2 regions of the Bradyrhizobium sp. BWC-3-1 genome follow, and region 1 is predicted to be linked to the other one. Evidence: riboswitches for the same ligand, from Rfam matches in the RefSeq annotation. Region 1 holds a riboswitch; the other holds the start of a gene.
What was found. Region 1 has a riboswitch for glycine ahead of gcvT (glycine cleavage system aminomethyltransferase GcvT). Riboswitches for the same ligand answer to the same signal wherever they lie in the genome.
Positions count from the first base shown of each region.

Region 2: another riboswitch for glycine. It lies ahead of RX329_RS36395 (FAD-dependent oxidoreductase); the one in region 1 lies ahead of gcvT (glycine cleavage system aminomethyltransferase GcvT).

Region 1 covers NZ_CP136625.1:3,270,379-3,284,932, forward strand. The annotation lists gene RX329_RS15615 (hypothetical protein) at 1-270, shown strand, start outside; gene RX329_RS15620 (hypothetical protein) at 376-630, shown strand; gene RX329_RS15625 (DUF6894 family protein) at 640-873, opposite strand; gene RX329_RS15630 (hypothetical protein) at 1,097-1,285, opposite strand; gene RX329_RS15635 (DUF2798 domain-containing protein) at 1,584-1,853, shown strand; gene RX329_RS15640 (hypothetical protein) at 2,490-2,657, opposite strand; gene recA (recombinase RecA) at 2,916-4,004, shown strand; gene RX329_RS15650 (hypothetical protein) at 4,111-4,986, shown strand; gene RX329_RS15655 (hypothetical protein) at 4,996-5,988, shown strand; gene gcvP (aminomethyl-transferring glycine dehydrogenase) at 6,122-8,986, opposite strand; gene gcvH (glycine cleavage system protein GcvH) at 9,149-9,517, opposite strand; gene gcvT (glycine cleavage system aminomethyltransferase GcvT) at 9,529-10,677, opposite strand; glycine riboswitch at 10,821-10,910, opposite strand; gene alaS (alanine--tRNA ligase) at 11,131-13,824, shown strand; gene RX329_RS15680 (cyclic nucleotide-gated ion channel) at 13,829-14,554, shown strand, end outside.
Region 2 covers NZ_CP136625.1:7,562,609-7,577,162, reverse strand. The annotation lists partial or broken gene RX329_RS36450 (IS630 family transposase) at 156-1,032, opposite strand; gene RX329_RS36445 (asparagine synthase C-terminal domain-containing protein) at 1,081-2,367, shown strand; gene RX329_RS36440 (hypothetical protein) at 2,731-3,123, shown strand; partial or broken gene RX329_RS42150 (peptidase C39 family protein) at 3,176-3,295, opposite strand; gene RX329_RS42145 (ABC transporter permease subunit) at 3,369-3,785, opposite strand; gene RX329_RS36435 (hypothetical protein) at 3,801-4,184, opposite strand; gene RX329_RS36430 (hypothetical protein) at 4,316-4,471, opposite strand; gene tnpC (IS66 family transposase) at 4,502-5,980, opposite strand; gene tnpB (IS66 family insertion sequence element accessory protein TnpB) at 6,103-6,459, opposite strand; gene tnpA (IS66-like element accessory protein TnpA) at 6,456-6,887, opposite strand; gene RX329_RS36410 (ABC transporter permease) at 6,968-7,351, opposite strand; gene RX329_RS36405 (ParB N-terminal domain-containing protein) at 7,561-8,010, opposite strand; gene RX329_RS36395 (FAD-dependent oxidoreductase) at 9,422-9,535, opposite strand; glycine riboswitch at 9,670-9,769, opposite strand; gene RX329_RS36390 (trans-sulfuration enzyme family protein) at 9,823-10,998, opposite strand; gene RX329_RS36385 (hypothetical protein) at 11,812-12,618, shown strand; gene RX329_RS36380 (hypothetical protein) at 12,697-13,062, shown strand; gene RX329_RS36375 (succinylglutamate desuccinylase/aspartoacylase family protein) at 13,118-14,119, shown strand.

The DNA.
Region 1 (14,554 bases):
GGACCGACCGTGCTGGCGGGACCGGCTTATGCGCAAATGCCCAATCTCAATTTGCTGCAGGAGGGGCCTGGCAAGACCCCCGAGGAGAAGGCCGCGGAGGCCGAGCGTGACAGGGCCTACAAGGAAACGCTGAAGAAGATTCCAGACTCCAAGGCGTCCAACGATCCCTGGGGTGGCATGCGCTCCGACCCGCCGAAGGCGTCGGCGGCGCCAAAGGCGTCGGCCGCAACCGGTGCGCCGAAGAAGAAGTCCGGCACGACTGCCAATTGACCTTCCGCCCGATCGGCGGCGGTTGATGCCTCCGGCCGGGACTCCTCTTTGATCGGCCTGCTTCCTACATTGCGCGGGAGTGTATCGCGTCGAGGAGAGCAGAACATGGCCGATCGTCCGCGGGATCTCGCCGAGCGGATGGCGCGCCGGCGCAAGATGGGCGGCAAGCCCGGCCCGAGGGCCGGCGACGGCTATCTGCGCGAGACCTTCACGCTGCCGCGCGCGGCGGCACGGGAGAGGGCGCAGGCTTTCTTCGCCCGCTACCCCAAGGCCGGCTATATGAGCGCGGTCGAGACCTGGCGCGAGCTGCCCGGCGGCGACATTGAATTCACGATGCGGCGGCTGCCCAGCGCGGATTAGGGCCGGCCCCTATTCGAAGGTTTCGGATGTGATGCGGATCCGGAACACGGGCTCCTTGGCCTCGTCCAGCAGCTCCATGTTCCATTCGGAATTTTCCTGGAGCTTGCGGGCGATGCCGGCGGCCATGTCGGCGCAGACGCTTGTCATCTCCCTCCAGGCCAAATCGCGATCGGCAAATTCCGACGCCTGGTCGGCACAGCCGGAATAGCGGCCGTTCCGGATTCGAAAGAAGTAGAGCGGCATGGTTCGCACCGATCGCGCCTGATGGCTCCGTCCCCTCGGCCATAATCGCGGGCAGTCCAATCCCAAACCAGCGGCAGATCAATTCCGGGCGGCTACGGAATAGCCCCATGGGCGCGGCTTGCGCCCTGCAAGCCATGCTGCGCTCCGCAAGTCATGCTGCGCTCAAGTCATGGCGGCTGCGGCGCGCCGGGGCGCATGCCGCCGACGATCTCGGTCCGGCCGTTCAGGCGGTTTTGCGCCCGATCGCCTTCAGCTCCCGATCGATGCGCAGCTGCACCCGTCGGATCGCCAAGAGATCGATCTTGGTCTCGGTCCTGCCGGTCTTGATCTGCTCGCCGATGCGGAACTGCCACTGCCAGATGCCGGGAATTGCCGTCTTGGCGACGGTGAACTCGATGCCCCTGTGATTCATGGCCATCTCCCACGATTCACTTCCATCACTGAGAACATGCTGGGCGGCATAATATTCCAAGGGAAAGCCAAACCTGTCGGTAAGCCCCGGATCGCTCACGGCTATCGCGCAAACGCACGTGCTCCGGAACATACGAAATCGAAATTCGAAAGACGTCGGCCGCGCGCGTCGGCGCGAGACCTCATGCCCGTGGTTCTCCGGCCAAGAACAGAGTTCCGAGAATGGGTAAGGGCGACTTCCGGAACGCGGCGGCATGTGCCTTGCTTGGCCCGATGCGGCTAAGCAACATGGACGCGTCATGCCGGGCATTCCCCGCCGCTATTCTCATTTCGTGTTCGGAATCATCCAGTCCGGACTGACCTCGCTGATCGCCGCGGGCATCGCCAGCTTTCCCGCAGGGAACGCGCTGGACTTCCTGGCGCACTGGATGGTGTCGTGGCTGATCGCATGGGCGGCGATGCTGCCGATCGTGCTGCTCGCAGCGCCGGCGATCCGCGCCTTCTCGCTGCGGCTGACGCAGGAGGAGGGCGGTTCGCAAACCGGCCGGCCGGCAAGAAAATCAGCTTGAAAATCGGAATGAAAAAACCCCGCTTGGGAGAACCAAGCGGGGAGAAGGTTATTGGAGGCTGAGGTGCTGGGCTGCAACACCATAGCCGGGCGACCCTAGCCGGTTCAGCTTACGACAGCCTGACAAGGCCCAATGATGGCAGCAAAAGCCGGAGCGCGGGGGCCGCAGACTGGCCCCGCACCGGTCCCAATTTCGACATCCGTTCGCACAACTCAGGACACAACCGCAGGCGAGATTTCGCGGCGACGGTGCTGCCATGGGGGAAACGTGGCGTGCCGGCAACGGGGTGGCATCATGGACAACGTAGAGCGGTCATTCGCCGCCGCGACGGCGGCTGGCTTCGTCGTGCTGGTAATCGGCATCGGGTTGCTGGTTCTGCTGTAGGCGCTGTTGGGTGCGGAAGATGGCTCCGAGGGTGGAAAGGCCCGTGCGCGCCTTTCAAAAACGCGAAAACAACCCCATGCACAGTAGCGTGCCTACAAATTCCCCGCCCAATCAATGGCTTACTGGTAGTATTTAGATACCATATCGGCTCGGATTTGCCTTTCACGGCCATCCGAATCCCGATTCCCGTGCCGATTCCCTGAGATCAACGGGCGGCCGCTCCGGCACCGTCGCCAGCGCGGGCCCAGCGGCCTAATGAACCTTGATCGCGTCCAGCGGCAAACGGAGTTCGGCGGCACGCTCTTCGCGGTCTTTCTTGCGGAACTCGTTTTCCTTGCGCTCGAACTTGCTCAGCTCCTCCCGCGCCGCCTCCAGCAGCGGAGTGCGCCGGATCGTATCGTGATGCGTGTTGTCCGTCATGACTGAAGTCCCCAGAGTTGCGGTCTCGTCCAAGAGCTATCCAGGAGAAGGCCGCAGACCGCGAAAGGTTCGGTGCCGGACGATTGCGGAATTCTGACGGCGCACAGCGCATCCGTCTTTGATGCGCTTCAGGCAGCCAAAATCGTAAAAGAACATATTGCGAACCTAGAACAAATAGGGTACATTGCTTTTATCGCCGCGCCGCCTCGCCAATCGTTTGTCCCTCACGCGAATCCTCGTCATAAGGAGCACGACCCGATGTCCACCACTGCCCTGCGTATCGTCGAAGGATCCTCCATGGACAAGAGTAAAGCTCTCGCCGCCGCGCTCTCCCAGATCGAGCGTCAGTTCGGCAAGGGCTCGGTGATGAAGCTTGGCAAGAACGACCGTTCGATGGATGTCGAGGCGGTCTCTTCGGGCTCGTTGGGGCTTGATATCGCGCTCGGGATCGGCGGCCTGCCGAAGGGGCGCGTTGTGGAGATCTACGGGCCGGAATCCTCGGGCAAGACCACGCTGGCACTGCACACGGTGGCGGAAGGGCAGAAGAAGGGCGGCATCTGCGCCTTCATCGACGCCGAGCACGCGCTCGACCCGGTCTATGCGCGCAAGCTGGGCGTCAATATCGACGAGCTCCTGATCTCCCAGCCGGACACCGGCGAGCAGGCGCTGGAAATCTGCGACACGCTGGTGCGCTCCGGCGCGGTCGACGTGCTGGTGATCGATTCGGTCGCGGCGCTGGTGCCGAAGGCCGAGCTCGAGGGCGAGATGGGCGATGCGCTGCCGGGTCTGCAGGCGCGTCTGATGAGCCAGGCGCTGCGCAAGCTGACGGCGTCCATCAACAAGTCCAATACGATGGTGATCTTCATCAACCAGATCCGCATGAAGATCGGCGTGATGTACGGCTCGCCGGAGACCACCACCGGCGGCAACGCGCTGAAATTCTATGCTTCCGTCCGCCTCGACATCCGCCGCATCGGCGCGATCAAGGAGCGTGACGAAGTGGTCGGCAACACCACGCGCGTCAAGGTCGTCAAGAACAAGCTGGCGCCGCCGTTCAAGCAGGTCGAGTTCGACATCATGTACGGCGAGGGCGTCTCCAAGATGGGCGAGATCCTCGATCTCGGCGTCAAGGCCGGCATCGTCGAAAAATCCGGCGCATGGTTCTCCTACGACAGCCAGCGTCTTGGCCAGGGCCGCGAGAATTCGAAAGCGTTCCTGAAGGCCAACCCCGACATCACCGCCAAGATCGAGACCTCGATCCGCCAGAACTCCGGCCTGATCGCCGAGCAGATTCTCGCCGGCAGCCCCGAGCGTGACGCCGACGGCGAGGAGCCGGCGGACGAGTAAGCTTCAGCAGTAAAGTTTTTCGCGAGGAGCGGGCGCTGAGGACGTTGAGTTGCCGACGTCTTCGGCGCCTGTTTCGTTTGGGATTGGTCATGCTCGGGGGGGCGCGATGAAGCGGTTGATCTTGACCAGTTCGTCCGGAAGCGGGCTCGCCCGATCGGGCTTGGCGGAGCTTGTCATCTCATCCTCGTTTCACTTTGAGTGGGGACCGCTGCCCTCGCCCGAGAAGCTCGCAGCCTTTTTCGCCGCGCGTTCGGCGAATCTCGGGCCGGGTGATCATTGGTCCGACTGGGGCATCCGGTGGCCCAAGGACATCAAGGCCCGCAAAGACTTGTCCCTTGCGAACTTCTGCGAGCAATATGACGTGGTTGAACTTTGGTTCGACCCAGCTCCCCGGGATCAATTGCAGCTCGTCTGGCTGCTGGACCACCTCAGCTCCTGCTCCTCGCTGGTGCGAAAGCTTAAACTTCGACTTGTGGCATCCGAGCTGACCACAGAACGCGGTGAGGATCTCGCTGCGTCCGAGCCGCACATTCATGTCGTGCGTATCACGGCTCGAGAGTTCGAGACTGCCCGGTTGGCGTGGTCGGCCTACCGCGCGACGACCCCTGAGGCGTGCGTCGATCTCCTTCACCAGGATCTCAGTGCATTGCTGATGCTGCGGTTGTTTCACCTGCGCTCGCAACGGCGCACATATGTGTTCGGAGAATTTGAGTTGGGTTCGTTGCTCGAGGGGCTCGCGCTCGGCCCCAAGCCCGTAGTGGCCGGGTTGGGCGACGAACTGCGCACGATCGATCGCGAAAATTTAAGAGCTCGGCACGAGGTCTATCTCCGCAGCCGGTTGTCGTTGACCGAGTTCGGCAGGGCCGTCCTGGCCCATCAGGAAGATTTCAGTCGCCACAATCCGATCGACCGCTGGTGGGGCGGCACGCACCTGACCAATGATCGGCTGTGGCGTTACGGTAATGTTTTGACGAAGCCTTGAGGCCACGGCATGACGCGGCTCATTGTCACGACCGACTCGTCCATCGCCGGCGCTATTCAACAGGCGGGCCTTGCCGACCTCGTGATTGCCATCGAGCGCCGGCTGGTCTGGGGACCGTTGCCAGCCGATGCAGAGCTGGACGCATTCTTTGCGCCGCGTACGACACAGCCCCGCGGGCTTCACTGGCTCGACGATACGCCGTCCTGGCGTCTCGAGGAATCAGGCGTGAAGGATCGAGGACTGATTGAACTGCTCGCGGAATATGACACGGTCGAGTTTTGGCGAGGGCCGGAGCCAAATGCGCAATTGATCCTGCTCTGGCTGCTCGATCATTGGGGCCGCCAACACGATGCAAATCCCGACTTTGTCGTGCGCTCCCTGTCCTTGGGTGTCAGGGATGTCGACCCACCGCGAAGCGAACTCTACCCGCCGGCTGTTGCGATCACACCTCGTCAACTCAAATCGGCCAAGCGTGCATGGCGGGCCTATCGCGCGCCGACCCCGCAAAGTTGGAGGGATCTCTTCAAGACCAATTTGAGCTGTTTGCCACAACTCGCCCCTCACGTGAGGGCTCTGCTCAACGAACTTCCGCGTCCCGCCTCAGGCCTTGGAGCCACGGAAGCGCGGATACTCCAGCTCATCGCGCGAGGCGGCATGCAGCCTTTCGATGTCTTTCCGGGCCATCAGAAGTGCAACGGGCTGGATGTGTATGGTTATTGGGAAGTTGGAGCGCTGCTTGACGGCCTTGCGCGGTGCGAGAGGCCGGCCGTGTCGGGACTGGATCAAGGTCCTTTTTCGCTAGAGATGCACGACGATTCAAGTCAGTTCGATCGGTACGAGCGGTCGCAATTGACGCTGACCGAGTTCGGAAAGGCGGTGTTGGGAGGCGACCAGGATTTTCGCCGGCACAACCGGATTGATCGCTGGTGGGGCGGCACTCACCTGACCAACGAGCGACTCTGGCGGTGGGACCCCGAGACCCGTTCGTTGGTTGCGCCCTAAATGCGTGTTCCGTGCCGGAGGGTGGGTTAGCGAAGTGTAGCCCACCTCTTCCATTTCGCCAGAGACAGAAGTGGTGGGTTACGCCAGCGACTGCGCTTCGCGCAGCCGGTGGCTAACCCACCCTACAAAACGGTTACTCCGCCGCCTCCGCGTAATCGCTCACCGGCGGGCAGGAGCACACCAGGTTGCGGTCGCCATAGACGTTGTCGACGCGCCCGACCGGGCTCCAGTATTTGTCGGTGCGCGAGGTGCCCGCGGGGAAGCAGCCCTCGGCGCGGGTGTAGGCGCGCTTCCAGTCGTCATCCGCGATGTCGTGCACGGTGTGCGGGGCGTGGCGGAGCGGCGACGCCTCGATCTTGAAGCGGCCGGCCTCGACCTCGGCGATTTCCTTCCGGATCGCGATCATGGCATCGCAGAAACGATCGAGCTCCGCCCTGGATTCCGATTCGGTCGGCTCGATCATCAGCGTGCCCGGCACCGGGAAGCTCATGGTCGGCGCGTGGAAGCCGTAATCGATCAGGCGCTTGGCGATGTCGTCGACGGTGACGCCTGAGGTCGTCTTCAGCGCGCGGGGGTCGACGATGCACTCATGCGCGACGCGGCCTTTCTCGTTCTTGTAGAGCACCGGGAAATGCGCATCGAGCCTTGCAGCCACGTAGTTGGCGTTGAGGATCGCGATCTCGGTGGCGCGCTTGAGGCCTTCGCCGCCCATCATCAGGATGTAGATGTAGGAGATGGTGAGGATCGAAGCCGAGCCGAACGGCGCGGCCGAGACCGGCCCCACAGGCGCTTTCCCATCCGTCGCCGGATGACCGGGCAGGAACGGCTTGAGGTGCGCCTTGACGCCGATCGGGCCCATGCCCGGGCCGCCGCCGCCATGCGGGATGCAGAAGGTCTTGTGCAGGTTGAGATGGCTGACATCGGCGCCGTAATCGCCGGGCCTGCTAAGGCCGACCTGCGCGTTGAGGTTGGCGCCGTCGAGATAGACCTGCCCGCCATGGCCATGCACGATCTCGCAGATCTCGCGGATGTGCTCCTCGAACACGCCATGGGTCGAGGGATAGGTGATCATGACCGCGGCGAGGTCGTTCGAATGCTTCTCGGCCTTGGCGCGGAGATCATTGACGTCGACGTCGCCGTTCTTCTCGCAGGCGACCACCACCACGTCCATGCCGACCATCGCGGCCGAGGCCGGGTTGGTGCCGTGCGCGGAGGAGGGGATCAGGCAGATCTTGCGATGCGTCTCGCCACGCGCCGCGTGATAGCCGCGGATCGCGAGCAGCCCGGCATATTCGCCTTGCGCGCCCGAGTTCGGCTGCAGCGAGATCGCGTCATAGCCGGTGATGTCGCACAGCCATTTTTCCAGCCGCGCGAACAGCGCGTAGTAGCCCTTCGCCTGCTCAGGCGGGGCGAACGGATGCAGGCTGCCGAATTCCGGCCAGGTCAGCGGCATCATCTCGGTGGTCGCGTTCAGCTTCATGGTGCACGAGCCGAGCGGGATCATCGCGCGGTCGAGCGCGAGGTCGCGGTCGCTGAGCTTGCGCATGTAGCGCAGCATCTCGGTTTCCGAGCGATGCGCGTGGAAGACGGGGTGGGTGAGGAAAGAGGTCGCACGCTTGAGCGTCTTCGGCAGCGCCTCGCGCGTGGTGGCGTCGATCTCGGCGTATGCAAGCTGCCCGCCGAAGGCGCGCCAGACTGCTTCCACCGTTGCGGGCGTGGTGGTCTCGTCGAGCGCGATCCGCAATGCAGTTTCGCCAGCGCCGAGATTGATCTTCTCGGCCGCCGCGCGCGCCACGATTTCGGTACGCTTCGCCCCTGCATCCACGCTGAGCGTGTCGAAGAAGCTGTCGGACTGCAGCGCAAAGCCGAGCTTGCGCAGGCCGGCCGCCAGCACCGCGGCGCGGCGGTGCACATTGCGCGCGATCTGCGAAAGGCCTTCGGGGCCGTGATAGACTGCATACATCGAGGCGATCACGGCGAGCAGCACCTGCGCGGTGCAGATGTTGGAGGTCGCCTTCTCGCGGCGGATGTGCTGCTCGCGGGTCTGCAGCGCGAGACGGTAGGCCGGCATTCCGCGCGAATCCACGGAGAGGCCGACGATGCGGCCGGGCAGCGAGCGCTTGAGCGCATCGCGCACCGCCATATAGGCCGCGTGCGGCCCGCCATAACCCATCGGCACGCCAAAACGTTGCGCCGAGCCGATGGCGATGTCCGCGCCGAGCTCGCCGGGCGAGGCGAGCAGTGTCAGCGCCAGCAGATCGGCGGCGATGATCGCGAGTGCGCCCTTGGCCTTCAGGCTGGCGATCGCGGGCCTGAGGTCGCGCACAGCGCCTGAACTGCCCGGGTATTGCAGCAGTGCACCAAGCACGTCGGTCTTGTCGAGATCGGTGAGGGGATCGCCCACGACCAGGGTCCAGCCCAGCGGCTCCGCGCGGGTGCGCATCACGGCGAGCGTCTGCGGATGCACGTCCTTGTCGACGAAGAAGGCCTTTGCTTCGACCCGTGAGTGCCGCTCCGCGAGCGCCATCGCTTCGGCGGCAGCGGTGGCCTCGTCGAGCAGCGAGGCGTTGGCGACGTCGAGCCCGGTGAGGTCGCAGATCATGGTCTGGAAGTTGAGCAGCGCCTCGAGCCGGCCCTGGCTGATTTCAGGCTGGTAGGGCGTGTAGGCCGTGTACCAGGCCGGGTTCTCCAAAATGTTGCGCTGGATTACCGCGGGCAGGATCGTGCCGGAATAGCCTTGGCCGATCAGCGAGGTGAAGACCTGGTTCTGGGCGGCGAGTTCGCCCATATGCGCGATCGCTTCGGTCTCGCTGAGCGGCTTGCCGAGATCCAGTGGGACGGCCTGCCGGATCGAGGCCGGCAGCGTCTGCGCCATCAGCGTATCGACGCTGTTCGCGCCGACGGCCTCGAGCATCGCGGTGACGTCGCGCGCGGAGGGGCCGATGTGGCGGCGAACGAAGCTGGTGGTGTCGCCGTTGGATTTGCGGTGCGCGGTCATCATGGGTCCTCGCTTCAGATGTTCTTGTCGCCGTCATGCCCCGCGAAGGCGGGGCATCCAGTAAACGCAGCCGCTTCGGCTAGGGCCGATGGGCCGCGGCGTACTGGATCGTCCGCCTTCGCGGACGATGACACCGAATATGAGGTCAGAGTTCGCATCATCTCACGCCGTGTGGGCCTTGTAGGCGGCTTCGTCCATCAGACCGCCGAGCTCGCTCTTGTCGGCAATCTTGATCTTGAAGAACCAGGCCGCGCCTTGCGCATCCGAGTTCACCAGTGCGGGCTCGGCGGCGAGCGCGGCGTTGGTCTCGAGCACTTCGCCCGTCACCGGCGCGTAGACGTCCGATGCGGCCTTCACCGATTCCACGACCGCGGCGGGTTCGGCCTTCTTCAGCGTGCGGCCGAGCTTGGGCAATTCGACGAACACGACGTCGCCGAGCTGCGATTGCGCGTAGTCGGTGATGCCGACGGTGGCGACATCGCCGTCGATCGCGAGCCATTCGTGGTCGGAGGTGTACAGCGTCGTGGTCATTTTCTCGGTCCTCAGCGTTTGTAGGTGTTTTTCACGAAGGGCATGGCGGCGATTTGCACGGCCAGGCGCTGGCCGCGCACCTCGGCGAAGAGTTTTGTGTCGATCGCGCTCGATGCGGTGGGCACATAGCCCATCGCGACCGGCGCATTCAGGCTCGGGCCGAAACCGCCCGAGGTGACCTTTCCGATCGGCTCGGCGGAGGTCGCATCCGCAAACAGCAGCGCGCCTTCGCGCACCGGCGCGCGGCCCTCGGTGCGCAGGCCGACGCGGCGGCGGGATGCGCCATGGTCGAAATGGGCGAGAATCTTTGCCGCGCCGGGGAAGCCCCCCGCACGCGCGCCGCCGGTGCGGCGGCTCTTCTGCACCGACCATTCCAGTGCGGCCTCGACCGGCGTGGTCGCGGTGTCGATGTCGTGGCCGTAAAGACAAAGCCCGGCCTCGAGCCGCAGGCTGTCACGGGCGCCGAGCCCGATCGGCATGACGTCCGGATTGTCCAGCAGGGCCTTGGCGAGCCGTTCGGCATCGCCGGCAGGAACCGAAATCTCAAATCCGTCCTCGCCGGTATAGCCTGAGCGCGAGACGAAGCAGTCGAGGCCGGCAACCCTGTGCGGGCCGGAATCCATGAATTTCATGGCGGGTGCTTCTGCACACAATTTCGTCAGCGCCGATTCCGCCTTCGGCCCCTGCAGCGCGATCAGCGCGCGGTCGGCAAGCGAATCGATCATGCAGTCGTCCGAGAGATTCGCGCGCAGATGCGCCTCGTCCTCGGCCTTGCAGGCGGCGTTGACGACCAGGAAGAGGTGATCGCCGAAATTGGCGACCATCAGATCGTCCAGAATCCCGCCCTCGGCATTGGTGAACTGGGCGTAGCGCTGCCGGCCCGGCGCGATCGCCAAGATATCCTGCGGCACCAGTCGTTCCAGCGCGCGGGCGGCGTCCTCGACCTTGCCGGATTTCGGCCTGAGTGCGATCTGGCCCATGTGGGAGACATCGAACAGGCCGGCTGCGTTGCGGGTATGAAGGTGTTCCTTCAGGACTCCGGCCGGATATTGCACGGGCATGTCATAGCCCGCGAACGGCACCATCTTGCCGCCGAGCGAGACATGCAGGTCGTAAAGGGGGGTGCGTTTCAGGGAGTCTTTGTCGTCGCGCGCAAGCATCGGGGGGCCCTCGGCGGTTCCCCGGGAACGATTTCCCGTGGACACCAGTCGAAGCCCCATCTGTCGCTGTGCCTGAGAGTATTATCCCGTCGGCGGACGCTGTCCGGACCTAAACCCGTCGGCGCCTCTTTCCAGATGCTGTCAAAGCCACGCGGTCCTTTTGCCTGAGAGTTTCCGGGGCGGTTGCTCCTTCGGCGCCGGCTACCAGTGCCGGTCTCTCCCGACGTGGCCGTACGATACAGAGGTAAAGACCACAGGCCGGCCAAGCCTGTCAACGCGGCATCGGCGGCTTTCCAACGGATTACGCGACTGCGGCAACGCCTTGATCTGGCTGCACAGTTTCTGGACAGCCAAGCTGGCCTTGTCTAAAAGCGCATTGGCCCGCAGATATCAGCCCAAACTTGCGGTTTGGGTGGCTGGAAGGCGGGTGCAAGCACACCCGATTGGATGAACATGAGCGGCGTCAACGAGATCAGGTCGACCTTTCTGAATTTCTTTGCCGAGAACGGCCACGAGATCGTGTCGTCCTCGCCATTGGTGCCGCGCAACGATCCGACGTTGATGTTCACCAATGCCGGCATGGTGCAGTTCAAGAACGTCTTCACCGGCGTCGAGAAGCGGCCCTATCAGCGCGCCACCACCTCGCAGAAATGCGTGCGCGCCGGCGGCAAGCACAATGACCTCGACAATGTCGGCTACACCGCGCGCCATCTCACCTTCTTCGAGATGCTCGGGAACTTCTCCTTCGGCGACTATTTCAAGGAGCGCGCGATCGAGCTGGCCTGGACGCTGATCACGAAGGAGTTCGGGCTCAAGAAAGACAAGCTGCTCGTCACGGTCTACCACACCGACGACGAGGCGGCCGGGCTGTGGAAGAAGATCGCGGGCTTCTCCGAGGACCGCATCATCCGCATCCCGACCTCGGACAATTTCTGGGCGATGGGCGACACCGGGCCGTGCGGGCCGTGCTCGGAGATCTTCATCGATCGCGGCGAGCACATCTGGGGCGGGCCTCCGGGCTCGCCTGAGGAGGATGGCGATCGCTTCCTCGAATTCTGGAATCTCGTCTTCATGCAGTACGAGCAGGTGACGAAGGAGGAGCGCGTGGCGCTGCCCCGTCCCTCGATCGACACCGGCATGGGGCTGGAGCGCATGGCCTGCATCATGCAGGGCGTCGACAGCGTGTTCGAGACCGACCTGTTCCGTCATTTGATCGACGCGACCGCGTCGGCTCTGGGAAGCGGACCGGACGAGAAGACCGTGGCCTCGTTCCGCGTCATCGCCGACCATCTGCGTTCGTCGGCCTTCCTCGTCGCCGACGGCGTGCTGCCCTCGAACGAGGGCCGCGGCTATGTGCTGCGCCGGATCATGCGCCGCGCGATGCGCCATGCGCAGCTGCTCGGTGCGCAAGAACCGCTGATGCATCGCCTGGTCTGGGCGCTGGTGCGCGAGATGGGCCAGGCCTATCCGGATCTGATGCGCGCGGAAAATTTGATCGAGGAAACGCTGCGGCTGGAAGAAACCCGCTTCCGCAAGACGCTGACGCGCGGCCTCGCCATTCTCGACGAGAAGAGCGCGTCCTTGAAGAAGGGCGACATGTTCGACGGCGACGTCGCCTTCACGCTGTACGACACTTACGGCTTCCCGCTCGATTTGACGCAGGACGCGCTGAAGTCGCGCGGCATCAGCGTCGACCAGGCTTCCTTCACCGACGCGATGGAGCGTCAGAAGGCCAAGGCGCGCGAGTCCTGGAAGGGGTCGGGCGAAGCGGCTTCCGAGGCGATCTGGTTCCCGCTGCGTGAGAAGCTGGGCGCAACCGAATTCCTGGGCTACGAGACCGAGAGCGCTGAAGGCGTGGTGACTGCGCTGGTCAAGGACGGCAAGGAAGCCACGAGCCTCAAGGCCGGCGAGACGGGCGCGATCGTGCTGAACCAGACGCCGTTCTACGCGGAGTCCGGCGGCCAGGTCGGCGACACCGGCGTATTGACCGGCGAGGGCGGCATCAAGTTCCGCGTCACCGACACCCAGAAGAAGCTCGGTGATTTCTTCGTTCACGTCGGCACATTGGAGAGCGGCGAGCTGAAGCTCGGCACCGCGCTGCAGCTCGAAGTGGATCACGGCAGGCGTTTTTCGATCCGCGCGCATCATTCGGCGACCCATCTCATCCACGAGGCGCTGCGCCAGGTGCTCGGCGACCACATCGCCCAGCGCGGCTCGATGGTCGCGCCGGATCGGCTGCGTTTCGACTTCGTGCATCCGAAGCCGATCACGGCGGAAGAGCTCGCGCGCGTCGAGGACATCGCCAACGAGGTGGTGCTGGAGAATGACGAAGTCTCGACCCGCGTCATGGGCGTGGACGAGGCCCGTGAGGCCGGCGCACGCGCCCTGTTCGGCGAGAAATATGGCGACGAGGTTCGCGTCGTCTCGATGGGCCGGACCGCGCGCGAGCGCGGCGCCAACGCACTCGGCTGGTCGGTCGAACTTTGCGGCGGCACGCATGTCAGGCGGACCGGCGACATCGGGCTGATCACGCTGACGGGCGAGAGCGCGGTCGCCTCCGGCGTGCGCCGCATCGAGGCTTTAACCGGCAACTACGCGCGAAAACACGCCAACGACACCATGGCGCTGGCGAAGACCGCGGCCCACGAGCTGCGCACCTCGATCGACGACGTCCCGGCGCGCATTGCCGCTCTGATGGAGGAGCGCAAGAAGCTCGAGCGCGAACTCTCCGACGCCCGCAAGAAGCTGGCGATGGGCGGCGGTGCAGCTTCGAGCAACGGCGCGGCCTCAGGTGTGCGCGAAGTCGGCGACGTCAAGCTGATGGCGCGCGCGGTCGAGGGCATCGAGATGAAGGATCTCAAGAGCCTTGCCGACGACGGCAAGAAGCAGATCGGCTCCGGCGTCGTCGCTATCGTCGGCGTCACCGAGGATGGCAAGGCCGGCGTCGTGGTCGGCGTCACCGCGGACCTCACTTCGCGTTTCAATGCAGTCAATCTGGTGAAGGTCGCCTCCGAAGCGCTCGGCGGCAAGGGCGGCGGCGGGCGGCCCGACATGGCGCAGGCCGGCGGCCCTGATGGCGCCAATGCGGCCGCGGCGCTCACGGCGATCGAAAAAGCCATGGCTGAACAAAAATCGGCCGGCGCGTAGGCAGGTGCGCCCCGTTCCGCGAGGAATTGGGCTTCGCGATCCCAATCTGAGGGATCGCCTCTACGAATTGCTGGAGCATGATCCGCTGGCCTACTCGGTCGGGTCGCGCTTCATCCAGCTGATCATCGGCGTCATCGTGCTCGATGTCGCCGCGATGATCCTTGCCTCGGTGCCGGAGCTGGACGCGCAATTCGGCGCGCTGTTTTCGGCGATCACCATCCTGTCCGTGATCGTGTTCGCGCTGGAATATGCGGCGCGGCTGTGGACCGTGGCGGGCCATACCCAGCGCGCAGCGTCCGCGCTGTCCGACCGGCTCAGCTATGTCTTCTCCGCACTCGGCATCATCGATCTGCTCGCGTTTCTGCCGGCCGCGATCGTGCTAGCCACGGGCCGGCATGCGACGCTGGCAGCGCTCGGCGTGCTGCCGTTCTTCAAGCTGGTGCGCTACTCGCCGGCGATGCGGTCGCTGCTCGCGGCCGTGCACGCGGAGCGGCGGGCGCTGATCGGCTGCATCGTCATCCTGATCGGCGCGGTTCTGACGTTTGCCTCGCTGCTCTATGCCATCGAGCGCGACGTGCAGCCGGACAAGCTCGGAACCATTCCGCAGGCGATGTGGTGGGCGATCGTGACGCTTGGCACCGTCGGTTACGGCGACGTCGTGCCGGTGACGGCGCTCGGAAAGTTCATCTCCGTCTTCACCATCATCAGCGGCTTTGCCATGATCGCGCTG
Region 2 (14,554 bases), 4.3 Mb from region 1:
GTTCGCGTGGAATGGCCCGCCTTCTTTCAAGACTGGTCATAGCGCGTGCGAAGCAGCTTTAAACCAGCACTCGCTTCATCACTAGTTTCCCGCAAACACGAAGCGAAGGAGGACAGTAGCACCCACCTACCGACAGTGGTGCCTTCGTTCCGAATCTAAAGCGTGATGGCATTAAGTTCGATAGCCTGAATTTTTGAGGCACATTCCTCGGAGGTGAAGGCGTCGAGCGCGTGGCTGATAGCGGCACAGACCGCGTCGACGGCTCATGCCGCGGCTTTGCGCAGCAGGTGCTTGAGCTTGGCAAAGACCTGTTCGATCGGGTTCAGGTCGGGCGAGTATTTTGGCAGGAAGAAGAGTTTGGCGCCGACGGATGAGCTGGCGAACTGCTTTGCTCCTATGACTGCCGAGGTTGTCCAAGACGACGATATCGCCGGGTGGAAGGGCGGCAAGGACCTTCTCAACATAGGTGCGAAAGCTCACATCATCGATCGGCCCTTCGATGAACCATGGCGCGTCGATCCGGTCATGGCGTAGGGCCGCCAGGAAGGCCATGGTCTTCCAGCGGCCGTGAGGAACCTCCGCTTGAAGTCTGTGTCCGCGCGGCGCCCATCCCCGCAGGGGCGCCATATCGGTCCTGGTACATGTCTCGTCGATGAAGACCAGCCGCTCAGCTTCGACGCGATCTTGGTACTTTGTCCACTGCGCTCGCCGCCTCGCGACCTTGCGTCGATCGCGTTCGCCACCCGCCACGCCTTTTTTGAAGCTGAGTTTCTCGGCATGCACGAAGTCCCACACCGAGTGGTAATCGACCTTCAGGCCGCGACGGGCGAGCTCGGCAACGAGACCGCGGATGGTGAAATCGCGGTCCCTGATCCGCTGCGATAGCCACACAGCGTGGTCTCCCGAAACCGCCTTCTTGTGACCGCCCATCCGCCCAGGCTCAACGCTGCCGGTCTCATCGACACGCTGCATCCAGCCGATGGCGGTGCTGATCGCGCCCCCAAACTGCTTGGCCGCCTGGTTGCGGGACATCCCGCCCTCGATCGCAGTGGCCAAACGTCCGCTCCAAGCTCGATCCGGTTGGATTATCAAGCCCTCTCCTACCGTGCCGTCTTCGGCGAGAGGACGCTGTTTGCAGATATTCGAAAGCGGCAGCGTGGAACCCGGCTTAAAATCACGGCGCAATCGCACGAACATTCACGTTGGTGGGATCCTGTCCACCTCGATGAGAGTGATAATTGCAGTTCTCTCGAAACCTTGATTGGAAGCGCACTGAACATTTGCTGCCCCACACTCCCGTCGCTGCGCTGCTTTCCGGAGGGCTCGATTCCAAGGCACTCGTCGCAAAAGCCGACACGCTTTACTGGAATCGTATGCAACGATGTATACGACGAAAGCCCTTATGCTGTCGAGGTCGCGAAATCCATCAAGCTCTCCCACGTCTTGGTCCAGCTGCCTGGGGCAATGAGCCTGGATGTCGTTAAGCGCCTTACAGCACTACGCGGTCATCCAATCGACATGCACAACGAAGCGGCGATGTATTTGCTTGCGCGAGCGGTCAGCCACTCTCACAAGGTTCTCCTTACCGGCGAAGGTGCCGACGAGATATTCCTTGGATATAGCCGGATCTTCAGATTGCCCTTTGACCTTCATCGACTAGCGTTGCTGGCCGCTTTGCCAGATGTCATTGGCGGCCCGGCGCGGCGTTATGTCGGCCTTCCCAAGTTCAAACCGAGCGAGTTCGAGTTCTTTCTCGCGCGCTACACCTACTTTCCTCAAGCCGAGAAGTTGGTGCTGGCGACGTCAGCCTGGAGAAAGGAAATCGTTCATGATGCAGGCCCGATCGATTTGATGAACAATGCCTACCATTCAGGCGGCGCCACTCCGGTCGAGCGCATAAGGCTATTCTTTGTACGGCGTCATCTACCAGCGCTGCTCGAGATGGTCGACAACACCACAATGGCAGCGGGGGTGGAGTCTCGCGTTCCCTTCGCAGACCACCGAATCGTTGCGCTGGCTCTGCGCATGTCGTTCTCAGAATATCTGCGTTGGAAACATGCCTTCGCCCCGTTTCAGGCGGCCTGCGCTCCGATTGAGAAATTTAGCGAAGCGCTCGACGTCTCGAAGGCCGCTCTGCGCGGTTTCTACCGAGATCGTCTGCCCCCAAGCGTGATCAGGAGAAAAAAGCTTGGGTTTCCGCTGCCTCTAGGAAAGTGGGCGACAGACCAAAGCTCGGAGCCGTTTCGGGATTTATCTTCAAAGGCTCTCCGGCGATCGCTGATTATCTCGATGTTGACGCTCTCCGGCGATGGCATGCGCGTCGCTCTCAAATGGCGAACGATACATTCGGAAAACAACTCTGGCTGATCTGCAATCTGGAGGTCTTCCTTCGTCAACCTTCTTCATAGCTGTTGTGGGGCCGGGTGCGGGAATGCTGCACCGCTTAGCGGAAGACGAGCCGGGTCGGTGTGGACAAGGGGAGAATGCCAGCCGACAAAAAGGTATGGATCGCTCGCGCTATCCGGTGCGCATGATCCGTTCTGAGGGGGCGGGAACTGCGCCAATGGAGAGGGAGAAGGACGTTGATGCTGAGAGAGGCCTCTCGTGGTCGCGCGCGCCCGGCGAGAAAACGCGTTTTGACGGACGCGCGCAAGGGACTGGCCTCATGATGGCTGGTTATGCTGCTGTTGAACTCGGTGTATATCGGCGCTGTCGAGCGCAGGCTGCTCGATGGCACCATTCGACACGGATCGTGACTATATCCTGGGCTTTTGCCGGCTACCAACTGCATTAGCGTTTGGGACCGGAAACGCTCGGCGCGTCAGGCCGACGTTGAAGGCTAGCATAAATCCTGGGAAGCGGAAGCGCGACATTCGCCATTTTTGGAAGGTCCGCAAGAATAACCGCCTTTTCCCGGCTGGGACCGAACTCGGTCATGCTGGCAAAGCCCGCGTGATCGGCGCGGGTGGCAGCATTCTCCTCGTCGGGATCTTTGAGAGGATCATTGAAAAAAACGTAATCGGGATCGGCCCCGCTCACCACCACTCAATGAGCCGCTTCGGCCAGCTCTCGCTCCTGGAGAATCTGCACAATCTCCATCTCGCCGCCTTGCCGAAGTGCTAGACTTAAGAAGAAGCCCATCATGGCTCACGACAACAAGCGCTGCGAAGCCGCGGCGTTTGATAGCCAAGGCCAGAACAACTGGTCCGCGGCCGCCGTGAATGGTCGTCGCCTCTCGCCAGATCTCGAGCTCAGCTGTTTGAATCGGCTCGTAGCGCTCGTCCAGCGCGGACATGACCATCATCAGGGAAGATGGTCCACAAGTGAACTTGCTCTTTTGCCGATACAGAGGGATGTTCCTGATCATTTTAGTTGTTGAGCGTTCGACGTCCGGACACGACATGACGTCTCCTCAGATGGATGTGAAAGAAGCTGGGCGAGGTCCCGTCCGGGGTAGGGACTCGCTGATTGTCATGAGAGCGATCGCTGTCCGCGACGACGAACCCTGGCGCGAGGGCGATCCACCAGGGGGTCATCAAATAGTCACTGCCGAATCCCACTATACTGCCCAAGCTGGACAGGGCGTTGCATCCCCCTCCCAGAAAGCTCAGGGTGCTTTCCAGGAGAACCGTCTCGGTGAGCCCAAGGGTTATGCCGACCACGATGGTCGGTGCACAGGCTGGGAGAATATGCCCTGCGTGGATATGAACCCGCGAAGCGTTATAGGCCCGGGCCGCCGTTACACGGAGCCGATTACGGGCCGTCAAAGCAAGGCCTCTCGCGATGCGGGCGTGGCGTTCTCAACCGTGCACGCCCACGAGACAGACAAAGGGTGCCAGCGAATTGCCAAATATCGTAATGACAAGAAGTGCGGTCATCATGAACGGCACAGCAGCCTGCACACCGACAAATGCCATGACTCCCTCGCGGAGCAGTCCGCCAAGCTCGGCCGCGAGGAAGCCCAACGAAACGCGCTGCGGGGTACTGATGAAGGTCCCGCCCACCGCAACGAGCATGCTGATCTGGACCGAAAATATCAAGGGAGCCAGGGCGTCCCGACCGAGCTCGTCAATGCCCAACAAATGGTCCAGCCTACCGCCGAAGAATGGTGGCGGCGAAAGCCGTGCATCCAAGGGGATCCGTGCTGGATGATGGGCGGAGATCACCTGAGCCAGTGCGGCCATCAACACACATCCGACAATCCATATCGCGGCACCATAGAGTCCCATTTGGGGCTGCTTACGAGGGCGGCGTCGAGCTTTCGAAGAACGAAAGATGTCTTCCAAGTCCATTCATACGCCCAGGCGATGCTCATCTATGTCTCTGAGGATTTCGAGCGCGGACCGAGCCAGGTGTAACCGAGATCGACGGCCAGGTTGGTGATGATCATCGCAGTGCCAGCAAGCAGGACAATTGCCTGCACCACTGGAACATCCCCGTTTGCGACTGAAGTGACGAAGAGGTTTCCTATACCGGGCCATGAGAAGAGTAAGCGTCGTTGTCAGGCCACGGCTTTGAGGGCTTGAGCGCGGTAGGCCCAGGGCAGTAGCAGGTCGATGTCGCGGTTTGGATGTCCGTTGACGATCCTGGTCAGGACGTCGGTGAGGTAGGCGAGCGGATCGACGTCGTTGATCTTGCAGGTCTCGACCAAGGAAGCGATGACCGCCCAATGCTCGGCGCCGCCGTCGGATCCTGCAAATAGTGCATTCTTGCGGCAAAGTTTGATACCGCGGATTGATCGCTCGATGGTGTTGTTATCGAGTTCGATCCGGCCATCGTCAATGAAGCGCGTCAGTCCTTGCCAGCGCGAGAGAGCATAGCGGATGGCCTCGGCGAGCTTGATCTTCTGGCTGATGAGAGCCAGCTTGGCGCGCAGCCATACCTCAAAGGCATCGGCCAGTGGTCGGCTCTTCTGCTGCCGCACGAGGCGACGCTCCTCCGCGCTGCGGCCGCGAATCTCCTTCTCGATCGCATAGAATGCGGCGATGTGGTTGAGCGCCTCGCTTGCGATTGGAGCGGGGCCGGCTGTCGCGAGTTCGTAGAAGTTGCGCCGCATGTGCACCCAGCAGAAGGCGAGCTCGACTCCGCCGCGTTCGGCAAGCTTTGGATAGGCGTTGTAGCCATCGACCTGCAGGACGCCCTTGAAGCCGGCGAGATGGCTGAACAGCCGCTCGGCTTTGCGGTCGGGTGCATAGACATAGGCAATGCCGGGCGGATCGAGGCCGCCCCAGGGCCTGTCGTCGGCTGCATAGGCCCAGAGCTGGCCGGTCTTGGTGCGCCCTCGACCCGGATCGAGCACCGGCACCGTGGTCTCGTCGGCGAACAGCTTGGATCTCGCGCGAAGCAGAGCGAGAAGGCGCTCATGCAGCGGGCGCAGATGGAAGGCGGCATGCCCAACCCAGTCCGCCAGCGTCGATCGATCGAGAGCGATGCCTTGGCGGGCATAGATCTGGGCCTGCCGGTAGAGCGGCAGATGATCGGCATATTTGGACACCAGAACCTGGGCGACGGTTGCCTCCGTTGGCAGGCCGCCCTCGATCAGCCGGGCCGGAGCCTCGGCCTGCGTGACGCCATCTTCGCAGGCTCGGCAGGCGTATTTAGGACGCCGGGTGACGACAACGCGGAACTGCGCCGGCACCATGTCCAGCCGCTCGCTCCTGTCTTCACCGATCCGATGCAGTTCGCCCTGGCAGCAGGGGCAGGTCTTGTCGTCGAGGTCGACGACGACCTCGATCCGCGGCAGGTGGGCCGGCAGTGCTCCGCGATTGACGCGGCGCTTGCGTGCGCGCTCCGCCCGGCCTTCCGGGGCTGTCTCGTCCCGACCAGCCTCGGCAAAGGCTGCGACCTGTTGGACGTCATCGAGGCCCAGCAGCATCTGCTCCTCGGGAAGCGACTCTGCCTTCCGGCCAAAGCGGTGGCGTTGCAGCTCCTTGATAATCTGACGCAGCCGCTCGCTCTCGTGAAGCGCTGCCAGCAGCATCGCCTTGAGCGTCTCGGGATCATCAGGAAGGTTATCGCTCACAGGTAAATCAGAGCATATTCGCGCCCGCTTGACGACGTGCTCGATGCCCCTGATTCACTTCGCCGCAGCACGGCTCACAATTATCCGACTTGCGTCGGCACGACCGTCTCCCGTGCCGCGTGGACACGCCGCCAATCGAGCCCTTCGAGCAGCGCCGACAATTCCGCCGCCGACAAACGCATCACGCCATCCTCGATCTTCGGCCAGCGGAAGACGCCGTCTTCGAGCCGCTTGGCGAACAGGCACAAACCCGTACCATCCCAGAAGATCAGCTTGATCCGGTCGGCGCGCTTGGCACGGAACACATAAACAGCACCCGAGAACGGGTCAGCCTGCATGTGCTCGCGTACCAATATGGCAAGCCCCTCCATTCCCTTGCGGAAGTCGACCGGCTTGGTTGCCACCATCACCCGGACAGTTCCGGACGGGCCGATCACCGGCTTGCCTTCAGCGCATGGACGATGGCCGCAATCATCGCCACATCCGCGCCTCGGCCGACCCGGATAGTGACGCCCTCGGCTTCGATCTCGATGCCCCCGATATCCGGCTTGGCCTTGCGTCGCGCTGTCTTGCGCTCATGGCCAACAGCCACGGCCGGTACCAAGGCGTCTACCACCGCCGGTACAAACGGTGGATCGTCAGCCATCGGCGTCGGCAACCGGCGTGCTTGCCGGCGCCAGGTGAACACTTGTTGTGGGGTCAGCCCGTGTCGCCGGGCAATCTCAGAAACGACGGCGCCCGAGACCAGCGTCTCCTCGACAATCCGGGCCTTGTCGTCCTTGGAGAACCAACGACGGCGTCCCGTCTCCGTGATCACTTCCAGCCGGCGCGCCGTCACGTCCGATCTAAGCGTATGGTCAAGCATAGACACAAGCCGATCCCTTCAAAGAGATCGTGAAACTCGCCTATCCCATGTGCCGCGAGAAGGTGGGAGCGGAACGACGCTTACTGAGAAGAGCGTCTCGACCACGGTAAGGCGGTTACCGTTCCGCCGATGAAGAGGCCAAGAACCGTCAGGATCGGAGCCGCCGCATTGGGCAATACGTGGTGGATCAACATCCGCCAGAACGGAATGCCGCGCGCAAACGCAGCCGACACATACCGGCTGTCCAGCGCTTCGCGAACGGCGACACGGGTGTCGCGGGCGAGCACGGCGGAGCTTGCGGGCGCCATGGTGACTGCCGGCAGAACCAGGCTGCGCCAGCTCTCCGCACCGCCGGAGGGGAACCAATTGAGGTGAATTAACAACACCAGCATCAGCACGATGCCCAGGCAGAAGCTGGGAAAGCACAGTCCCACGCCGGTTCCGATCGTGCACACACGGCCCATGAGGCTCGACGGAAGGACCGCGGCAGCTATTCCTACCGCAACGCCCGTGACCCTATATTGCGGCCTTCTGGTTTGGGGCACTAGCATTGCGGCAGCGCGGCCACCTTACAGTAAACTATCCAACAAGCAGCTATTTGCCGATCAGCCAGCGCGAACTTCGCTCGATGGGCGATGTAGCTCCACTAAATTCTCAAGCAACAAAGGGCCAATCATTTCAATCCGTTTTGAGCCACCAGCTGTTTCAGTGATTGTCGTCTCAACTCATCGAGGTTCACCGAGCAAGATGGCAGTGGGACATGTAGCCGGTGTCGTGTTGTCTTGTATTTCATCAGATCACCTGAAAGGCCGGCTTTGATAATACGCGCCGCATCAACAGGTGCCCCATCGGCCCAATAGGTTACTTCCAAATTGGGGTCGTCGTAGGAAAGCAGGACGCATGGAACGACGGCCAAACAGAGTCCGATCGCACAGAAGCAGCGATGGTGACCGTCCATGATCACAGAATGGCTGCGTTCAACTAAGATCGGCTCCGTCCACCTGCCCTCTTCCTTCATTGCCTTTGCCAGCAGCCTAGCTCGTTCAATGTCAATTTCTTCGGTGGGCCTCAGCCGCGTGACTTGCAGTTTAATTATGGAGTAGTTCGATCCAGCGTCATTCATTTAAGTAATCGCATCCCATCTTCGCTCCGCCACGGGGCGCTTGGATAAACACAAGCGATCTGCGAAAGAGCTCTGACGAGAATATGAGCAGGTATCGTGCCAAGGTAAGCAATTTTGAGGGCACTGATCGCAAGGCGCTGCGCCTTATATGTGATCGGAGGCCTGAAAATTACTGTCCCGCAATTTGCGTCTTCGAAACTCATATTATCGTAGTTCGGCCGCACTGTGGAGGCGAACATCCGGGTCAATAAGCAGCGCTTTGCGACTTTTGGTAATGCATTTTAGCGCGCCGGGGATGCACGTGAGTACGAACAAAGACTGGCGCGTTCGGCCCGGCACAGGTTGTCGGAAATCTTACGCATCGATTGTCTTTATTCTAACATCGACACGCCTGACCAGCATCGTATCGGATGGCGATGATTTCATAGAACGCTCTGTATCGCTCCTTCGAGAAACGCAAGCTCGAGCCATCTTGGTTCGTGCCTGTTACTGTTTTGCATAGTCGAGCCACTGACGTTCTAATTTCGGACCTCTGCCGAGAGCCTGTCGGTGCGACAATTGCGTCAAGTCCACAATCTGGAACAGCGAACCTGGCCAGGTGCGCGATGGTAGCGTGTTGTGGATCGGGTCGGGCGGGCGCTCAAGAACCGCGAGCGAATGGGTCTGAGCGACGGCTCGATCGCGCAAATCTCCTAGCCGTCACCGCTCGGCGCTCGAGGCCACCCCTGGCCAGCAGTGCGGAAACCCGAGCTGCCGGGTCGAACTTGGTCTTGCTGTGACGGAAGCGCAGGATTCTTCTTTTCTCTCACACTCGACCGTGATCTCTTCATCCTGCGCCATCCGCATGGGATGAGTTCGCGCCCTTCGCGTGCTGTTGCGATTGTGTTCTCTTCGTATTTCGGGATGGACGTAGCGAATTGCGCCATCCACGACATCTTGTGCCAAGACGGTGTCGGATTGACGAGAAGCAAGGCTGCCGCCGTGAACATCAACTTGATGTCCTTCAGTACCGTGGACCAGCTGTTCCAGACCTCCGCGTTCGAGGCAGAGAGCCGGCCACCGTTGGTGAAGGGAGTTTCCACCGCAGCGCAGGCGTCATGGCCGCATAAAGCTATTGCGATAGCGGTCCAGCCTCCGGTCCGATCCTGGCCAGATCGAAACCGAGCGAACCAAAGCCGTGCAAGATTCCGCGCAGGCTGTTCTCAACGTCCAGCAGCTTGCTCTGCACCAGCTTGCGCGCCGTCAGCAGGGCTCGCACTTCCTGCGCGTCGATAACTTGCAGTGCACCGGCCGTAATCAGGCTAGCCGCATCAGCTGCGCGATGTTACGCGCGTCGTTGCGGTCCGACTTCACCGGCATCGTGTCGAAGGCATCGCTCACATGCGCGTCTCCAAAAGCTCGACTGCAAGGGCTAGCGGCCGAAGACTGTCGCCCGGCAGCCACGCCTGGCGAGGTGATAGGCCGTTGTGATGCCGGTAATTCCAGCGCCGATTACGGAAACGCAAGATGTATCGGGTGTGGTCATAGGTGTTACTTCCCGCCCACGGCGGGTGATTTGCCCCCCTCTGTCATTGGCCTAAGGGCTTCATCGCACCCACTCACTAGGGCTACGACTTTCACCATCGGCGCAGAACTGCCGTCCTGCTTTTCAGAGCTAAACCCCGAAAAGCGGTACTTTTGTCTAAGCGTTTCCGGGGCGATTGCTCCGTCGGCGCCGTTTCAGCCTTGAAGCAGAAACGAACTCTCCCGCTGTTCCTGAGATTGCCCCGTCGATATCTCGAACGTTAAGCGTGGGTTACGTGCAGTTGCACATCAGCCCAAGAGAACATCCGACATTCTTTCAAGATCGCGCCAAAGTTCTTCAGCGCTTTCCAGACCAAGGCTCAGTCGGATATAGCTTCGGTGCAATTCCGAGGGCATTGCCTGCCGCTCGCCTGCGACAGTCATGGGGGCGACAATGCTTCGCGTTCCTCCCCAAGAAGCACCGATGACAAACGTCCTCAACTGGTCGAGAGCACGGTCAACTTTGCCGACATCGACGCCCTGCAGTAGAAGACTAAAAACACCGGAGCAGCCCGCGAAGTCACGCTGCCATAAGGCATGCCCAGAGAACGAAGGAAGAGATGGATGCAAGACCTTAAGACCTGACTTTTCCAAGCGATGCGCGAATAGCTCGCCAAGTGCGCCCGCGTGCCTTATCCGAAGAGCCATCGTTTGGATGCCCCGTAACGCCTGCGAGCAATCATCGGAGGATGTGCCCACCCCCAGAGCGCCCAAAGTGCTCCGAAAACGCGCATACAGATCAAGATCATCAAGAATGATCGCACCGAGAAGTAGGTCGGAGTGACCACCTGCATATTTAGTAAGCGCCTCGGCCACGATATCCACGCCCAGGCTTAGAGGTCTACACAGCAAACCAGTCGCCCATGTATTGTCGCATCCCAGAAGCGCGCCAGATCTTCTGCACCTCGCTGCGATGGCCGGGATATCGCAGATTTCCATCGTGGTTGAGCCCGGCGACTCAACCCAAACTAGCTTGGTTGCGCCAGGTCGGAACTTGGCGTCGAGGTCGGCGAGACGAGTCGGATCAAAGTACTCTGTATCGACTCCAAAGGACTGAAGGATTGTCCGCGCGAATAGCTTCACCGGAGGATAGACATTGTCGGCGATCAACAAGTGCTCGCCATGGTTCACCAGGCCGAGCATAACGGATGTTATCGCGCACTGCCCCGACGGCACGATGATAGATCGGCTTGCGGAATGAATTGCCGCCAGCTGGTTCTCCAACGTCCGCGTTGTTGGAGTTCCAGAGAGGCCATAGGTATAGCCATCCGGCGACCGTGTCGCACGCGCGCGATAGGCCGCTGCGTTTGGGAAAACAATCGTTGAAGCTCGATAAAGCGGTACCGAGAGACTAGCAAACCCTTCGAGCGACGCGGGGGGCGGAGCGACGCACAGCGTTTCGTTGTTGTTCGAGCTGATGTCCATGGGGCCTAATATCAAGCGCTTCTGCTTTTCTGCGCGGACCTATCGCGATACGTACCACCCGAAGAGGGCCGGCCGGCATCGTATGAACTGCCCGCGAGCGGCAGGTCTGGAGGGCTATTTGGGTAGTCTAACAATAGTCGATTCCGCAAAGCTATTTCGCTGTAGCAGGCGTTGCATCACGCTCAGGGAAGTCGTAGCTCATGATCGTTCTTGCGACAAAGCATCGTTCTTGCGACAAAGCCTTCACGATTTTTCTGAGCGAGGCATTGATCTCGATCAAGTCGCGGAGTTATTTGTCCTCAGGTCGAAACTCAAAGGACGGACGCGTTGCGTTGATGTGAGCCAGCGCTTCGTCAAGTCCAGAGAACGCATCCTTCAATAGATCAACCGAAGCGAAGTTGCACCATTTCCCGGTGTCGAGATTCGATACAGCGCCACGCCAGGTAAGGTAAGCATGCCACGCGCTTCATGTGACAGAGTCTGAGCGTTATCCATCACGATCATGCCTATGTGCGCTTTTGTGCCAATGCCTCCATCGCCTTCATATGATGCTTTTGACCTCCGCCGGGGCGCATCTGCGTCCTTGGTTGCAACCATTGGGTCCCTTTTTAGAATCTTCTGCAGCGCTAGAACGATTGGTAGGCGCTTGCGTCGGGCAGATTCGCTGCGCCACTTCGGGCGAGTATATCTGGTATGTCGGCTCTGAGGAAGCCGGCTGACATAGCAGTATATCGCGTATGATGTTAGCTGCCGCAGCTTCAAACCTTGGCAGAACCGCCCTCATACCGGCCAGTCGCCTGCGAAGTCGACCTCATGCAAATGAAATTAAGCGATGGAGAACAACATGGCATTGCCTCCACCTGCCTGGGTGAAGCGGAGGTCATTGCCCGCCTGTGCGCCAACATAGCAGATGCAAATGTCGATGCCGTGATTCTGACCTCATGGCAGAATTGTGATTATTACTCCGGGTTCAGAACGCTATTCTGGACTCTGGATACCAGGCCGCTGTTAGCGATTGCGCGACGTGATCGCGCCAGGATTGCAATAATCATTAGCAGCTCGGAAGAGCGCAATGCGCAAGCATGGCCGAACCGCCATGTTCAGCCCATGTATCATCATGGCTACACCGAAGTCGCAGTATCCGCCGCAGGCGAGTTTCTGAATGATCTCTCGGCCGGTGCTGCTGTTCGATTTGACTATGGACCCGACATGTTTGGGCGCGGATCGATCGCACTGATCGATTACTTGAGGGCGGCGCAGCGCAAGTGTAGGCTATCGCACCAGGCCGACCTCATCTGGCAGCAGCGGCTCGTCAAAAGTCAGCACGAGCTGGCCACCAAACGTCAGGCCCGTCGCATAGCAACGGCAAGCTTTTTTGCTGGTTTGGCCGATCTGCGCCTCGACATGGATGAATATGAGTTCGGCCAATTGCTCAAGCAGCGAATGATCGCGCTGGGGGCCGATAGCGTCGACCGGCTTCCAGTTCGCTTTGATCGCGCAGGAAAGAGTTACGAACAACCGAACTACAACGTTCCATTGGCCCCCGGCAACTTCATCTGGGTAGGCGCACGCCGTGCTGATCAGATCAGTGATCTGGATCGGGTCGCGAAAGATCAGTAAGGCAACGCCAGAGCAGGAAGACCTGACGGGTTCGTGAGAGGCGTGACAATTCGATTAGCAGAGAAGGTAAGGCCTGGGATGACCGGCGCCATGGTCTATCGTCCCTTTGAGGAACTCTGGTCGGAGCGCAACCAGTCTCGCCTGACGGCGGCGCGTCGTGTTGGCCACGGCTCAGGTAACGCGTTAACGGAACTGCCATCATTGATGGCCGGCTCGAACGAGATCATTCTGGAAGACATGGTCCTGCATCTTGAACGCAAGCTTGAGATGACGGGCGGCGTGTATCAGACCGAAGAAGTCTTTCGAGCTACCGAAAGTCGTCCTGAATTTCTGAGCGAGATCGCGCCCGAGCGATTGCCCAGTCGATCTGTAAAATCTATATCAAGCGCGCATGGTCCCGCCCTAGGCGTCGACCTGCAAGCGAAGAAAAAGTTCGTTGCGTGAGCCGAGCGATGACAGCCAGATCGCTTACTGAACAGGGTTAACAATGAAAAGCCGCGTGTGGAGCAAGATCGATTTTTCGGCAACTGGAATGCAGGCGGACTATGCCCGCGTCCCATATTCGTCCGACATATCCGCCTACGGCTGGATACCTGTTCCCATACTCTGTTTCAACGGCGGTAGCGGACCAACCGCTCTATTGACAGCAGGAACGCACGGCGACGAGTACGAGGGCCAAATCGCGCTACGCAATCTCGCACGGGAGTTGTCTTCAAGCGCAAATCTGCGCGGTCGAATCATTATCCTTCCTGCTCTGAATTGGCCTGCCGTTAGCGCTGGTCGCCGGAATTCTCCACTCGACGGCGGTAACCTCAATCGTGAGTTTCCGGGCCACGCAAATGGTGGGCCAACCGCAATGATCGCCCACTATGTGACGTCAGAACTTTTTCCTCTGGCGGATGTGGTCCTTGATCTTCACTCCGGAGGCCGGTCGCTGGACTATTTGCCGGTCGCGCTCGCCCGCTCCGGCCGGAACGACGCTGAGGCTGCCGCGATTTTGCGGCTTCTGAAAAGCTTTGACGCACCATTTGGGGCGATTACCCATGGCGCGGGTGCAGGTGCCGGGTCAACTCTCTACGCCGCTGCTGAGCAACACGGAATTCCTGCTCTGACGACTGAGCTGGGTTTCGGGGCCACTCTCTCACAACGTGGGCTGCGGATCGCTGAGCGTGGCCTGAGACGGGTTCTGCACGATTATGAAATTCTTCCGGCTATGGACCGCATCGAGCCCAGCTCGTCCGTGATTCTCAAATATCAAAGCCCGCACAACTCCATCTACGCGCCTTGCGACGGCCTGTTCGAGCCATTTGCCAAACCGGCCGATGAAGTCAAGGCGAACCAGCCGGCGGGACGGGTCTATCCATTAGGTGATGTTGCTGCCGAACCGGCCGAACTGAAGTTTCCTGCCTCTGGTGTCGTTGCTTACCGACGCTTTCCGACTTTGGCTCACACGGGTGATGCGCTTTTTGGTCTAATGTCGTTGATGGAGGATGTCGCTTGATACTCGCGCTCGGTGGCCATGCCACGCTGTCCTCCAGCGAACTCCCTATCATGCGCGTCAACGGAGCATGATCCGCCAGAGTTCAAGGCCGGTTCCGAAGTCAGGCTGGGACCAAAAACGGAAAGCGGTGACCATCATTTCATACATCTCAAAGCCAAGCAAGATTTCGTCTTTGTATCCTGGAGATTGCTACTAAGGCCCAATTCCAGCTGCCGTAACGCAATTCAATGCAGCACGTTGACAGAAAATGCCAAGCATAAGGTACGCCATCGCCCTGGGCTACGTGTTCGCAATCAAGGCACCTCGCTGACGATCGAGATTGCTAGGGACAGTTCCACTAGCCGCAATCGGAATGCGAATACGTTCGGCCAGAGGGAGATCGGAACGAAATGTCGACAGCACCTTCTCGTCTCCGTCCCAGCTCATCGCTTCACA